3 regions of the Bacillus sp. ISL-75 genome follow, and region 2 is predicted to be linked to each of the others. Evidence: riboswitches for the same ligand, from Rfam matches in the RefSeq annotation. Region 2 holds a riboswitch; each other region holds the start of a gene.

Region 1 (5,085 bases), on a different contig from region 2:
ACCCTCTAGATTAATAGAATTCACACCTAGTTGAAATAAATTTTGTGGTGTAGGATTCTCACGGAAACTTTCATATGCATCTAATATCAATTGGTTTCTTTTTTGAACGATTGGATCATTTTTGGCTTGATTGAACCAATCCTTTTGTTCATTTAAAGGTACAAGAGAACTTAATATATAGGAATAGGATTCATTATGCACCGCTTCCTGCTGGGCGATGACAGCAAATATTGCTTTAAAGCTAGAATCTGTCACATAATCCATTACTTGACACATTGTTGGTGTTTGCAGGCTGTCTAAAGAAGCAAGTTGTGTATTTATTCGTAAAAAGACATCTTTCTCCGTTGAACTGAGAAAGTCCCACTGTTTTATATCATCTTGCATATTAATCTCTTGAGCTTTCCAAAAGTTTGACAATAAAGTCTGATATAAATCGTATATCTGTGGATAAGCAATATCATTCCAGTTGAGTAAGCCTGATGATTTTCCATTAATAATACCGGTTGATTTATTGGGAAACTCGGGATTTAACAGTTTTATTCTTGATAGCGGTAAATGAATATCCATAAAATAATCTTCTCCAATCTATTCTAAAAGATGTTAGCTATGGCAAGCATCACATTCGTCAATTTCTGTTTGAGATGTGCTTCTAACATAGTACGTTGTCTTTAGTCCCTGCTTCCAAGCTTCCATATGCAGGTTAAGTAAGTCCTTTGCTTTTATATCGTGCCTAACATATAAATTAAAGCTAATGCCCTGATCAATGTGACGCCCACGTGCCGCATTCTGTTTAATACTCCACACTTGATCTAATTCATGTCGCGAGCGACGATAATAGTCATATGTGATATGGTTTAAATCCGGTGCAGTAACTTTAAATTTAAAATTCTTTTTTTCCTCTGCATATTCAACAGAATAGATAGGATCGATTCCATCAGTGGAACCTCCAATTTTCGCTGTGGATGAATTGGGAGCAATAGCCATTAACCAACCATTCCGAATGCCATGATTGACGACATCTCTTTTTAGGTCATTCCATCTTTTCGATTGATAATTTTTCCGTTCAAAATAACTTCCTGTATGCCATTCTGAATCCTTAAATAGACTATAAGACCCTTTCTCCTTTGCTAGTTCCATTGATGAACGGATCGTATAAAATGCAATGTCCTCATACAGATGATCTGCATAATTTACCGCTGCTTCAGATTCCCAGTAAATCCCTTTAAGAGCTAGTAGGTGGTGCCATCCAAATGTACCAAGACCCACGGCTCTGTACTTTTTATTTGTAAGTTGAGCCTGTCCAACAGAGATTGTATTTAAATCAATCACGTTATCGAGCATTCGTACTTGGATCCTAATTAAACGCTCTAAAACATCTGCAGGGACTGCTTTTGCCAGATTAATAGACGATAAATTACAAACAACGAAATCACCAGGCTTCCGAATTATCACGATATTGCCCTCTTCATTCTGGTATTCGTTTACTATGGTCGTTGCGGACATATTTTGAGCAATTTCTGTACATAAATTACTGCAGTAAATAGAAGTTCGGCCCGTACCCAATACATGCTTATTCGGATTTTGCCTGTTTACTTCATCACGATAGAACATGTATGGTGTTCCTGTTTCTAATTGAGCAACCATGATTCGTGTCATAATATCCATGGCACGGTAGGTTTTACGAGGAAGAAGCGGGTTACCTGCGGCCTCTTCATATTTCTCTGTAAAGAATTTAACATCCGTTTCATCATAAAAATCCTCAAGTCCTAGCAGGTTCCCTTTTTCATCCTTCCAGCCCATAAATTGTTTTACTTGATGGGGACAAAATGTATGCCACTGCCCAATACTTCTTCCATCCTCATCTTTCTCTTCTAATTTTTGCATAAACAGGTCTGGTATGGTGACACCCGTGAAAATGTCATGGGCCTTACGGCGTTCATCCCCATTATTGGTTTTTAAATCGAGAAAACCGTTCATGATATCTTTATGAAACAAATCTAGGTAAACCGCAATGGCACCTTGACGTTGACCTAACTGATCAACACTGACAGCTGTATTATTTAACAATTTAATCCATGGTACAATTCCGGAAGAGTTTCCTTTGAATTTCTTTATATCGGAACCAAGGGCACGAACTTTACCATAATAAATCCCTATACCTCCGCCATCCTTGCTTAGCCGAGCAATATCCCAATTATTTAAATAGATGCTATCAAGGGAATCATCTACTGTATCAATAAAGCAGGAGGAAAGCTGCCCAAAGCTTTTGCCTGCATTCGCTAAAGTGGGGGTAGCAACCGTCATATATAAATTACTAAGTGCCCAATACGCTTCCTTTACAAGTTGTAAGCGGATGGACTCCTTTTCATCCTTCATAATCGTCATGGCAATAATCATGAACCGCTCCTGCGGGAGTTCATATACATTTCTATTATGATCTTGAGCCAGATAGCGATCCGCTAGTAAAAATAACCCTATGTAATTAAATAATAAATCTTTATCTGGATTTATCTCTTTTGCTAGTTGCTCGATTTCATCTTTGCTATATAAGCTAAGTAAATTATGAGAATATATCCCGGTATCAGTCAATTCTTTTATTAACCTATAAAAATCTCCATATTTTAAAGAACGATTATAGCCTCGATTTTTTGCTGACTTTCTATATAATTCATTCAGATATAAACGGGCAGCGATAAATGTCCAATTTGGTTGGTCTATTGCAATTTGATTCACAGCATATAATAAAGCTTGGTGATTAGCTTCCCCCTCTGTTTCATCCAGTTTACTAATTTGCTCTTTAAGCTCCGTAGTATCTATCTGATATTTTTCTGAAACTTGATTAATAGATTCTAATACGTAATTAAATTCTGTTTGAATCTCCTTAGTTATCAATACATTTCCCCCTATAATAAAAAAATCCGCTCAACGGTAATTGAGCGGATGAAACGATACACTACAAAAGGAATAAAAAAATCCAATGCCTCCTGTCGCCACCGTTCATCTTCTCAATCCCCGAAGAAGTTGAAACATCTTAAGAAAGACAGGTCTCCTGACTCATGCTTCTTCCTACTTTGAACCCTTCCCATATAAGTACCTAATAGATTAGACATTTCTTATACAGTGGTTTGCTCATTTCGTCAGCATTTACAGTTGCGGGGGCAGTTCTGGATTTACACCAGATTCCCTATTAAGCCACAATGGCATCGTCTCTTAAGGCTAACACAATATATAGTTTGATTATTATTTATTGAAACAATATATAGTGAATCAATTAATTTAAATAATAGTATAGTCACCAAAATAATTCAAGTCTATTATTAAATAAAAATGAAACCTATCTGGCCTGAACCTTTTTTTAAAACACCAAGGATGTCACTGAACCTTTTGTATTCTATTTTGAATGCCATAAGTGAACGGTTTTGGCTGGGCTTTACTGAAGTTAACTAATGCATCAAGGTCAACGGGACCGACTTCTTTGTTTTCAGCTTGGATAAATACAGTAAATCCATCTCCGCCTCCAGAAAGAAAAATATTCGCTGTCACAGAATAGGATTTATTAGGATCCATTTCCGTGCCATCTGGAAGCTTGATGCTCACTACCCTTTGCCCTTCTGGTTTATTTGGATCCCAAGTATAGCTTAAGCCAGAAATCTGCAACATGTTCGTTTTTGTTGCCCCCCACTGCTGGTTGAGCAATTCTCGGATCTGCTGTCCCGTCATCGACATTTTGACAAGGTCATTATTAAAGGGCTGTACCGTGTATATTTCTCCCCAGGAGATGTCGCCAGGATCAATATCAGCTCGAATGCCGCCAGGATTCATAAAGGCTAATTCGGTATTCAACGCTTTCCTTTGTGCATCCGCAATGAAATCGCCAAGTACTGACTCGCCATTTTCATTATGCTTGGCCGTCAGACTTTCAGATGAAGAGCCAACAACTTGATTAACTATCGGTTTTATTTTTGCTTCATAGCCTTCTATCATTTTCTTTATTTCGGGATCGGGCTCGATTCCTTCTTGAAAGGTAGTTACAATCTCAGCTCTTTTTGAGACAATATCCTTTGTTTTAGGATCTATCTCAATATCAACATCAGAGAAAGCAGTTCCATAGGAATAGGATTGAACAACTAGTTTATTGTCAATCGTTGCGTTCATATAGGCATGATTATGGCCTCCGAAGATGATATCCACTTCATCGTCGACCCGGTTTGCGATATCGACAAGCTGCCCTGCTGGATTTTCTCCGTTTGGACCTGAAGTGCCTGGGTTATGGGCTAAAACGACAATCGATTTTACTCCTTGTTTTTTCAATTCCGCTACATTCTGATTAATTGCTTCTACTTCATCCGTGAATTTTAATCCTGCCACACCGCTAGGGACAACAAGCGTTGGAGTCTCAGTAGTTACCACACCGATAAAACCAATGGGTATCCCATTTACTTTGATCACTTGATAAGGAGGCAGAATCGTTTTTCCTGTTTTCTCATTGACCACATTGGCAACAATCCATGGGAAGTTTGAACCTGCAAAATTGCCTGTTTTCGGATGTGTTCCCCCTTTTATGAGGCGCATCAGTTCCGTTAAGCCTTCATCAAATTCATGATTACCAACAGTACCGATGTCAAAACCCAGCTTGTTCAAGATCTCGATTGTTGGTTCATCCTGTAAAAGGGCCGAAATTGGAGGGCTGGCCCCAACCATGTCTCCATCTTCAACCAATAGCGTATTTTTATTTTCTGCTTCACGCTTTTTTAAATAGGCTGCTAAATAATCGACCCGACCGGCCGGTTTCCCGTTTACTTTCCGAGTCACATTTAATTGGCCATGCAAGTCATTAATCCCTAATAGTTGGACCTGAATGAAACGATTATTTGCGGCCGGTGGCTTTCCCTTTTTGGGATTGACCGTTTCTGGACGGTTGGATTTATGTCCATGATATTCTTCAGATAACCCTTGATCCTTTCCTATAGTTGGTTTCTGTCTGCTAACCTCTACAACTTGAGGCTTAGTAACAGTTTGAAATTGATTATCCATATCCCTTAGGGCACGAGCTGAAGCACTTTGATTTCCCGTTATCGCCACAAG
Region 2 (5,085 bases):
GGACTAAAGGGGTCAGGGGATATCGTTAATCTAGAATGCGATATGATTGGTAAATACGTTGGCCATTTTATCAATAACCTTTCAAGTGATACAGCGCAAAAGCGTAAGACAGGGATAACGGCACAATTTTTAGCAGACAATGGCTTTAATTAAATTTTGGTTGGAAAAGTCTAGTTTTAATTGGTATGTAATTTTGAAAGGAGAGATGTGGCGTGTTTAATACGATTGACGAAGCTCTTGCTGATTTAAAAGAAGGAAAGGTTGTTATTGCCTGCGATGATGAGAACAGGGAAAATGAAGGGGACTTTATTTCTCTTGCTGAAAAAGCAACGCCTGAGGTTATAAATCTTATGGCCACTCACGGAAGAGGTCTAATCTGTGTTCCTATTGACGAGGCATTAGCTCAAAAGCTCGACTTACATCCAATGGTTTCCAAGAACACGGATCCAAATCGAACAGCTTTTACCGTAAGCATTGACCATAAATTTTCTACCACGGGCATTTCTGCATTTGAACGTTCAGCAACGGTGTTGAGTATGGTTGACCCGGAATCAAAAGCATCTGATTTTTTAAGACCAGGGCATATGTTTCCATTAATTGCTAAAAAAGGCGGAGTCTTGAGCAGAACAGGGCATACAGAAGCAGCTGTAGACCTTGCAATTTTATGCGGTGCCAAGCCTGCTGGTGTCATTTGTGAAATCATGAATGACGATGGCACGATGGCACGTGTCCCACAGCTGCGCAAAATTGCTGATAAGCTAAACATTAAAATGATAACGATTAAAGATTTAGTAGAATACCGAAACAACAAGGAAAATTTAGTTAAGCGGGAAGTTTAAAACAAATTTAGGAGGCATACTCATGGGTAATATTTTTGAAGGAAATTTAGTTGGCTCAGGATTAAAAGTTGGAATCGTGGTTGGACGTTTTAATGAATTCATTACAAGTAAACTATTAGGCGGTGCACAGGATGCACTTAAAAGACATGGCGTCAGTGAGACAGACGTAGATATTGCCTGGGTACCAGGTGCATTTGAGATTTCATTAATCGCCCAAAAAATGGCTAATAGTAAAAAATATGATGCAGTTATCACGCTTGGCACAGTCATTCGCGGCTCTACTCCTCATTTTGACTTTGTTTGTAATGAAGTGGCAAAAGGGGTTTCCGCAATTAATTTAAGTAGTGGTATTCCGGTTATTTTTGGTGTGTTAACCACGGATTCTATTGAACAGGCAATTGAGCGTGCTGGGACTAAGGCGGGTAATAAGGGATGGGATGCCGCTTCGGCTGCAATTGAAATGGCCAATTTGTGCAGAACGATTGAACTATAAAATTATAGCAAAAAAACATGTACAATTCATGTCAACTTTTCTATAATGAATTTAACAAAAAATATTTTTAAAAATTAGGTGCTAAAATCTTTTCGAGAGATTTTCAGCTTAAAAGGGAAGTTTGGTATAAGCCAACGCGGTCCCGCCACTGTAAATGAGAGCAACCTATATGGTGCCACTGTCGACTACGATGGGAAGGCATAGGAAGCGATGATCATGAGCCAGGAAACCTGCCTAATACTTGTGCGCCAATAAACCTACGAGGATGGGACGGTGTTGAAGGCTAGACTCCCTTTACTTATTGCTAGTAACCTGAATCTAATCATACCAACATCTCCATTACTTAGTGGAGATGTTTTTTGTTTTTATCCAAGCCATTTTGTTTTTGCACAAGAAGATTTATTTTTTGTTACATAATATTTATTACACTGAAAGTAGGGAGAAAAATGAAGAAATTGTATTCATTGCTGTTAGTAGTATTATTAACAGTAGGAGTTTTAGCAGGTTGTGCTGAAAAGAAAGACCAAGTTAAGGAAGAGAATAAATCCAGCGTTGAGAAGAAAACAGCGGAAATAACCTATCCAGTTACACTTACAGATGCTACCAAAACTAAAGTTATTATCGAAAAGAAACCTGAAAAGATCGTTTCATTAATTCCAAGTAATACAGAAATTGCATTTGCATTAGGACTTGACAAAGAAGTGGTGGGCGTGTCTGATTTCGATAATTATCCGGAAGCCGCGACGAAAAAAGAAAAAATCGGCGGACAGGAAATAAACTTAGAAAAAATCATTTCCTTAAAACCAGATTTAGTGCTAGCACATGCATCGTCTGCTCATAATTCTGAAGCAGGGCTTCAGCAGCTTAAAGATGCCGGAATTACCGTTTTGGTTGTTAATGATGCGCAAAATTTTGACCAAGTTTATGATTCCATTGATATGATTGGGAAAGCTACCGGTGAAACAGCGAAAGCCGATGAAATGATTACAGGGATGAAGGATAAATTGGCTGAAATTAAAGCAAAGGCTGGGGAAATAAAAGAAAAGAAAAAGGTATTAGTTGAGGTTTCACCGGCTCCAGAAATTTATACACCTGGAAAGAATACCTTTATGGATCAAATGCTAAGTTCGATTAATGCTGAAAACCTTGCAAATGATCAAGAAGGCTGGATTAAAATTGATCAAGAAGCGATGATTAAACGGAATCCTGATGTTATCGTCACAACATACGGGTACTATGTTAAAAATCCGGCAGAACAAGTTTTAAGCAGAAAGGGCTGGGAAACGGTCAACGCTGTAAAAAATAAGCATGTAGTCGATGTGGATTCTGATCGCGTGACTCGCTCAGGCCCTCGGATCGTTGAAGGAGTAGAAGATCTTGCAAAGGCTGTCTATCCTGAGATTTTTAAATAATAAGTATTTAGCCTATATAATAGCTGGAATGTTCCTTGTTCTAGCTTTTTTATTAGGGATTTCAATTGGAACAGTTTCGGTTCCAATCTTAACAATTATTAAGATTATCAGTGCGAAAGTTTTTGGGGTTATTTCATTGGAGACAATTGACCCTATGTATTCAAGTATTGTCCTTAACATTCGCTTACCTAGAGTGATTTTATCAGGTCTTGTCGGGGCTTCTCTTGCAATTGCAGGGGCAGCCTTTCAAGGACTGTTAAGAAACCCGTTAGCAGATCCTTATACACTAGGTGTATCCTCCGGGGCGTCTGTTGGAGCGGTGTTGACACTGTTTTTCCATCTATCGATTCCTTTTATTGGTTCCTTCACATTACCATTGCTAAGTATTTTATTTTCCTTTTTAACCATCTTTTTAGTCCTTTCTTTCGCCAGTAAAATAGAGCGCTCGATGAGAGTGGAAACGATTATTTTAACAGGGATAATTTTTAGCTCCTTCTTAGGGGCAATTATTTCGCTGATGATTGCACTGACTGGGGATGAGCTCCGGCAAATTATTGGCTGGCTATTAGGAAGTGTATCGATGAGAGGCTGGGAGTACATAAAGATCATTTTGCCATTTTTTATCATTGGCTCAGGCCTGCTGATTTTTAATGCAAAGGAACTAAACGCCATGTCGTTTGGGGAAGAGCGGGCACAGCATTTAGGAGTCAATGTTCAAAAAAGAAAGCTAATTATTTTAACAGCTGGCTCCATCTTAACAGGAGCGGCGGTTGCGGTGTCAGGCACCATTGGCTTTGTCGGGTTAGTGATTCCTCATTTATCTAGATTATTATGGGGACCCGATCATCGGCATCTCCTTCCTTTATCGATCATAACAGGAAGCGGTTTTTTAATCTTAGCTGACTTAATTTCAAGGACAATCATATCTCCTACTGAATTACCGATTGGTGTCATCACTGCTTTAATTGGTGCACCTGTATTTGCAATAATCCTGCTCCAAAGAAAAAGGATGGAAAGAAGTGGTTAGAGAATGCTTAGTGTTCAACAGGTTTCCGGTGGATACTCGGGTGAAGCCGTTCTGAAAGACATTTCTTTTGATGTGAAAAAGGGAGAATTATTTGGGATATTGGGGCCAAATGGAAGTGGAAAGACAACCCTTTTGAAAATGCTTAGTGGAATTTTGCCTATCCAAAAAGGTGAGATTTTTATCAATCGGAAACGGCTGCAGGAATACAAAACAAAACAACTGGCCCAAATGCTTGCCGTTCTTTCACAACATTCATCACAATCATTCTCTTACACAGTAAAAGAAACGGTCTCGCTTGGCCGTTATGCACATCAAAAGGGGTTATTTCAAACCTGGAATAAAGCCGATGAAGAGGTTGTCCAGCGAGTAATGAAGCAAATTGGTGTTTCCAGATTCCAAAATAAAAATATTCAAGAATTATCAGGCGGTGAAAAACAAAGAGTATTTCTTGCCCAAGCTTTGGCCCAAGAGCCTGAAATACTTTTGTTAGATGAACCCACGAACCATTTGGATTTGTCGTATCAAAAGGAATTATTAGATTTCTTAAAACAATGGACGTCAGAAAATGGATTAACAGTCATCTCTATTTTTCACGATTTAAACCTTGCCGGGCTTTATTGTGATCGATTGCTCCTTCTCGAAAATGGAAGAATTAATATCGATCATATTCCGAATGAGGTGCTTCGGGAAGAACGAATAAGGGATGTGTATCATACAGACATTCAAAAACATCCCCATCCTAAAGTAGCTGCACCGCAAATGGTTTTACTGCCAAAAGTGAATAAGGAAGTTGTCGATTTTGAACTAGATGAGTCGATGCTGCATATTTCAGAAGAATATATTGAGTTAACATCCCCCCTGCCATTAAGGACGATGTCATCTGGAGTGATTGGTTCGGGAACAGGCTGGCACCAAACATTTGTCAACCGTCATGTTCACAAGGGTTACAGCTGTAGTGACCATCGCTCAGAAATGGCTTCATTTTTAAAATCAAACGGGTTTGAACCCTCGGAAACTGTTGGCATGATGACCGCAGTTGTCCTCGAAGATGTAGTATACAAGCGGTTTGAACATAATAGTTTCTCGATATTTGCAGTTGTGACAGCAGGAGTAGGAAATGCGATTGATGCTTCGAAAAGTGAACAGCATACATTTGAAATGACACCCGGAACAATCAATACCTGGATTTTTGTGAGCGGAGAGCTGACAGAGGAAGCTTTTATTCAAAGTATCATGACCGCAACTGAAGCGAAGGTTAAGGCATTGAATGATCTAAAGGTAATCGATGAAGTCACCGGAACGATCGCCACCGGT
Region 3 (5,085 bases), on a different contig from region 2:
CGGTGGTTAACATGCCAATTTCATGTTCGAGCATCTCTTGTAAATTGGTTAAGACGATCTTTTGACTATCACGGTAAGCACTCTTTACCAATCCTACAGGAGTTTCTGGCGAGCGATATTTTAGTAGAATTTTTTGAGCTTCCATGATCTGCCGTGTTCTTCTCCCGCTTTTTGGATTATATAAGGCAATCACAAAATCAGCTTGAGCGGCCGCTTCGATTCGTTTCTCGATTATGCTCCAAGGTGTCAAATGGTCACTTAAGCTGATCGTACAGGCATCATGCATAACCGGCGCGCCTAATAAAGCAGCACAGGAGTTAATGGCAGAAATACCAGGGACCACCTCCACTTCTACCCCTGAGTCTTTTTTCCAGCCTTTTTCGATTAGCACTTCGTAAACCAGTCCTGCCATTCCATATACACCGGCATCACCGCTCGAAATGACGGCTACCGTGTTACCGAGTTCTGCCTGTTTCACTGCCTCCTGGGCCCGGCTCACTTCTTCTGTCATTCCTGTGCTGATGATTTGCTTTCCACCTATTAATCCCTTGATTAAATCAACGTAGGTTTTGTAGCCGATGATGATATCACTTTCTTGGATGGCTTCTTTTGCCCGTCCGGTGATATGTTTTTCATCACCAGGGCCAAAACCAATAACCAATAATTTGCCTTTCACACTATTACGCCACCTTCCAAAATTTCAAACTAGAATCCAGCTACTATCCGCTGTTAAATCTTTTCTTTAACCGCTTTTTGTACTCCTGCGATACATTCCGACCCTTCTGTCTGTATGAATCCTTCTTCGGAATATTGATAGATCGCATGCTCCTGAAGGCAATGACCTTCCGCCAGATGACGCCTTACAATCGTAGTTCCCACTTCTGACGTCACGTTTTTATACCAGGTCCCATCTGGATAAACAATAGCAACGGGAGCGTCCTTACATCTCCCATTGCATCTCGTTCTTGTTGTATGTACGAGTGAATCTAAGTTTAAATTGGTGATTTCATTCCGAATCGCTTGTGTCGCTTCCTCCCCACCCTTTCTCATACAGCTGCTGCCGTTGCAAATGAAAACATGGTGTTTCGTCCCTTGTAAATTCCAAGTAGTCATGTCACACTCTCCTTTTCGTTTTTTACGTAAAAAAAGCACCCCTATGGACATAGGGGTGCAGAATATATACACACAAAAAAATAGCGATGTATGTTCAGCACTTCTACCTATGTTCCCGTAGGTTGATGGAAGTTATTAGGTAAAGGCAGGTCTCCTGACTTAGGTTCATCATTCATTGCGTCTTCCCGAATTCCTTCAGTGACATCTGCAATGAACTCCCCATACAGTGGCGGGTACCGTGACGGATTTAAACCGTACTTCCCTATTAAGCACATATTCGTGCACCTATCCTAATCTATTCAATTGTTAAAAAGGCTTGTTCCTTCTAAAGCTAAACTATGCGAATTAAAAATGATTTAGAATCATCCAAACGAAAAAATCCGTTCAACATTAGTTGAACGGATAAAACGTCAGAACAAAGAAAGTTAATAAATAATCCTTTTTGTCCAAACGTTCCATCTTCTCAACCCCCGAAGAAATCGAAACATTAAAAGTTAAGACAGGTCTCCTGACTTGTGTTTCTTCCTACTTTAGACCCTTCCCGAATCGTCAATAAAATAAACGCTCCGGTGGTTTGTCTATTTCGTCCACACTTACAGTTGCGGGGACAGTTCTGGCCTTTCACCAGATTCCCTATTAAGCCCTAAGGCATCTTAACTAATTGTTAACAAATTCATATGTAATTTTAAGAGATATTAATTATACTAGTCTAACAAATAGAATATTTCAAGTGCTTTTTTAATTGGTGTTAGAATTGATCCTTCCTCTATAGATATTTCATTTGTATGCCTAGCTATTTTTTATTCCTCCTTGTTACATGACAAATGATTCATTTTAGAAGTAGCTGTAATTTTTAGATTCCTTTGTTTATAATAATAATCTTTTATTTAATCTAGGAGTATACATGACCAAGAATCCAGAACGCCCAAAAGTGTATAGAATGAAAGCCAGCCATAGGCCATGATTATGCCAGATAGGTGTTGCCGTAAATTGTATAAGGATATATAAGATCATTGCGTAAATCATAGAGTTTCGAACAGGAGCAATTTCAGTTGCACCTGTGAAGACACCATAAATGACAAGGCCAAAACACGCGGCAAAGGGGTAAAGGATAAGCCATGTTCCATATGTAGTTGAAAGTTCGATTACACTTGGTAGATTGGTAAAAAGCCCAATAATTTTTTCTTGAAATAATCCATATATACAAGCTATCACAAAAGCCGTAATCACCGACCATTGCTTTGATAAACTAAGTGTTTTTTTATATAAATCCTTGTCGTTTGCTCCTACCGCTTTGCCGACGAGAATACTCGTGGCATTGGCAAACCCCTCAAAGAAATAAGCCATAATGTAATGAATTTGAAATAGAACCGCATTGGCCGCTAAAAAGTTTGTACCAAACGAAGCACCTTTTGCTGTAAACATATTAAAAACGACTAATAAACAAATCGTTCGAATAAACAAATCCTTATTCACGTTAAACATCTTTTTCATAGACTGTGTATCTATAAGTTCTTGAACGGATGGTAACCTCCATTCAAACGGTGCTGCCTTCATCACAATGAACAGCCCTACTATAAAGGCTGTCACTTCAGCAATCAAAGCGGCAGCAGCAACCCCTTTTACAGCAAAAGAAAAGACATGGACAAAAAGAATGGCCAAGATCATATTCAAAACATTCATTAAAACTTGTAGTATTAAAGATTCTTTAATCTTAGCCATCCCCATTAGCCAGCCAAGGATAACATAGTTCAGCAATGTAAAGGGTGCTCCCCAAATTCTAATTCGAAAATATTCAGCTGCAAACTGACTGACATCAGAATCATTTGAAAACAATATCAAAGCAACATATTCAATCGGCCATTGCAAGAGAATAAAACACATCCCAACCACAACAGCTAATAAAAATGGACGCGATAAAGCAAGTATTCCTTAGGCTTGATCGCTTGCCCCATTCGCTTGTGCGGCAAAAGCAGATGTACTAACCCGTAAAAAACCGAAAACCCAATACAAGGTATTAAAAATAAGAGTCCCGACTGCAACTCCTCCAATATATGCCGCATCAGGAAGCTGTCCCACAACGGCTGTGTCTACAGCACCTAATAAGGGCGTTGTCATGGTCGAGATTGTTAGGGGAATCGCCAAAGTGAGGTACGCACGATGATTCATTAGGAATTTCCTCCTTCTATCCATTCAAATAAGACAATAGCCCCGATTATGCAAATGAAATCGAGGCATTCGAAAAGTGTTTATAATGTTTAAATTAAACAGGTCTAACCGAACGAAAACGTGGGTGCTCGGCCAGCATTGAATCTCTCATCTCATTTACTACCGGATGTTCAGAAGTAAAAAACTGTTTTTTTGCATCGTAAAGCTCGACCAATGTTCCTTTTTCTAGTACACCTAATCTATCACTAATCGTATAAGCAGCTTTAATATCATGCGTAATAAAGAGATATGATAACCCGAAGTCTGCTTTTAACTCCTTGAGTAATTCTAAAATAAGGGTTTGATTCACCATATCTAGACTACTGACGGATTCGTCTAAGACAATCAGCTTTGGCTTGAGTGAGATGGCTCTTGCAATATTGATTCTTTGCAATTGGCCACCGCTAAATTGATTAGGGTATTTTTTTAAGTCCGCATCACTTAGACCTACCCTTTCTAATAATTCAATAACGGTTCGGTTTTGCTCAGCCACTGTTAGCTTTTCATAGTTTTCTAGCGGCTCTGCAATAATTCGTTCGGCCGTCATTCGAGGGTTAACCGATGAGTATGAGTCCTGAAATACAGCTTGAAGATCACGACGAATTTTTTGACGAGTATGCTTATCTGCGGTATATATATCATGCCCTTGAAACAGAACCTGTCCACATTGCGGCCGTTCCAGACCAAGAATCACTCTTCCTAAGGTACTTTTACCAGCTCCGCTCGTACCAAGCAAACCTAAACAGGTCCCTTCCTCAATAGAGAGAGAAATGTCGGAAAGTGTTTTTTTAGAGCGATCTTTCCAGTTGAAAAACGTTGGAGATCCAAAGCTATGGGTTACATCATTTACTTGTAATAAACTCATTTTTTCACCCCTTATAAATGCCTAAGTCAAGCCAAATGGATGACAGGTTCATCTAAATGTACTATTGACCGTGCATTTAAAAGTTTTTTTGTGTACTCATGCTCCGGCTCATCAAATAATTGGAATACACCAGCTTTTTCTACTATTCGACCATTTTGCATAACGGCAACTTCATCAGCCATTTCAGAAATGACACCGAGATCATGGGATATTAATAATATGGCTGAGCCATATTCAGAGCGAATTTTATCTAAGTGGTACAGCACTTTCTTTTGATTATTTACATCAAGTGCGGTGGTCGGTTCATCGGCAATAATGACCTCAGGATGTAAGCATGCTGCAATAGCAATCATCACCCGTTGAAGCATACCACCACTCAATTGAAAAGGATAGTATTTTAATAGCTTAACAGGATCTGGTAAGTTCACATGATGCATCGCCTCAATGGCAAGCTCTGTTGCTTGTTTTTTATTCCAATGTGTATGTGAACGAATGGTTTCAATAAGTTGGTGGCCAATTGTAAAAACAGGCGTAAATGCATTCATCGGATTTTGCATTATAAAAGCTATATCCTTACCACGAATCATACGCATTTCTTTCTCTTCTAAACCGTTCAATTCGCGTCCTTTTAATACGATACTGCCTTCAATCGTTGTCGTTTTCCGATTGAGAAGCTGAAGAATGGACATACTCGTAACGGTTTTACCGCATCCACTTTCCCCAACAAGACCCAGTACCTCCCCACGCTTCAGTTCAAAATTGATATCCTCAACAAGCGTGGTAGCACCCGTTTTTGTTTTTACCTGTACATGTAAATCTCTCACTTGTAACACATTCGACTGTTCTGTACCCAACATTCTCATTCCTTTTTATGATCGACGTTTGACACCGTAACGTTC

What was found. Region 2 has a riboswitch for cobalamin ahead of J7E63_RS12620 (ABC transporter substrate-binding protein). Riboswitches for the same ligand answer to the same signal wherever they lie in the genome.
Region 1: it holds a riboswitch for cobalamin, as region 2 does, so the genes downstream of both, J7E63_RS13880 (ribonucleoside-diphosphate reductase subunit alpha) here and J7E63_RS12620 (ABC transporter substrate-binding protein) in region 2, are expected to answer to the same signal.
Region 3: it holds a riboswitch for cobalamin, as region 2 does, so the genes downstream of both, J7E63_RS15975 ((2Fe-2S) ferredoxin domain-containing protein) here and J7E63_RS12620 (ABC transporter substrate-binding protein) in region 2, are expected to answer to the same signal.

What each region holds. Positions count from the first base shown of each region.
Region 1 is NZ_JAGGQX010000030.1:33,702-38,786, reverse strand. Features, by position in the region: gene J7E63_RS13885 (ribonucleotide-diphosphate reductase subunit beta) at 1-567, opposite strand, end outside; gene J7E63_RS13880 (ribonucleoside-diphosphate reductase subunit alpha) at 601-2,877, opposite strand; cobalamin riboswitch at 3,023-3,224, opposite strand; gene J7E63_RS13875 (bifunctional metallophosphatase/5'-nucleotidase) at 3,373-5,085, opposite strand, start outside.
Region 2 is NZ_JAGGQX010000027.1:49,012-54,096, reverse strand. Features, by position in the region: gene ribE (riboflavin synthase) at 1-153, shown strand, start outside; partial or broken gene ribB (3,4-dihydroxy-2-butanone-4-phosphate synthase) at 213-836, shown strand; gene ribH (6,7-dimethyl-8-ribityllumazine synthase) at 862-1,332, shown strand; cobalamin riboswitch at 1,392-1,584, shown strand; gene J7E63_RS12620 (ABC transporter substrate-binding protein) at 1,779-2,744, shown strand; gene J7E63_RS12615 (FecCD family ABC transporter permease) at 2,710-3,771, shown strand; gene J7E63_RS12610 (heme ABC transporter ATP-binding protein) at 3,775-5,085, shown strand, end outside.
Region 3 is NZ_JAGGQX010000037.1:34,800-39,884, forward strand. Features, by position in the region: gene cobJ (precorrin-3B C(17)-methyltransferase) at 1-676, opposite strand, end outside; gene J7E63_RS15975 ((2Fe-2S) ferredoxin domain-containing protein) at 730-1,113, opposite strand; cobalamin riboswitch at 1,241-1,417, opposite strand; cobalamin riboswitch at 1,595-1,784, opposite strand; partial or broken gene J7E63_RS15980 (MATE family efflux transporter) at 1,981-3,282, opposite strand; gene nikE (nickel import ATP-binding protein NikE) at 3,377-4,186, opposite strand; gene nikD (nickel import ATP-binding protein NikD) at 4,213-5,040, opposite strand; gene nikC (nickel ABC transporter permease subunit NikC) at 5,056-5,085, opposite strand, start outside.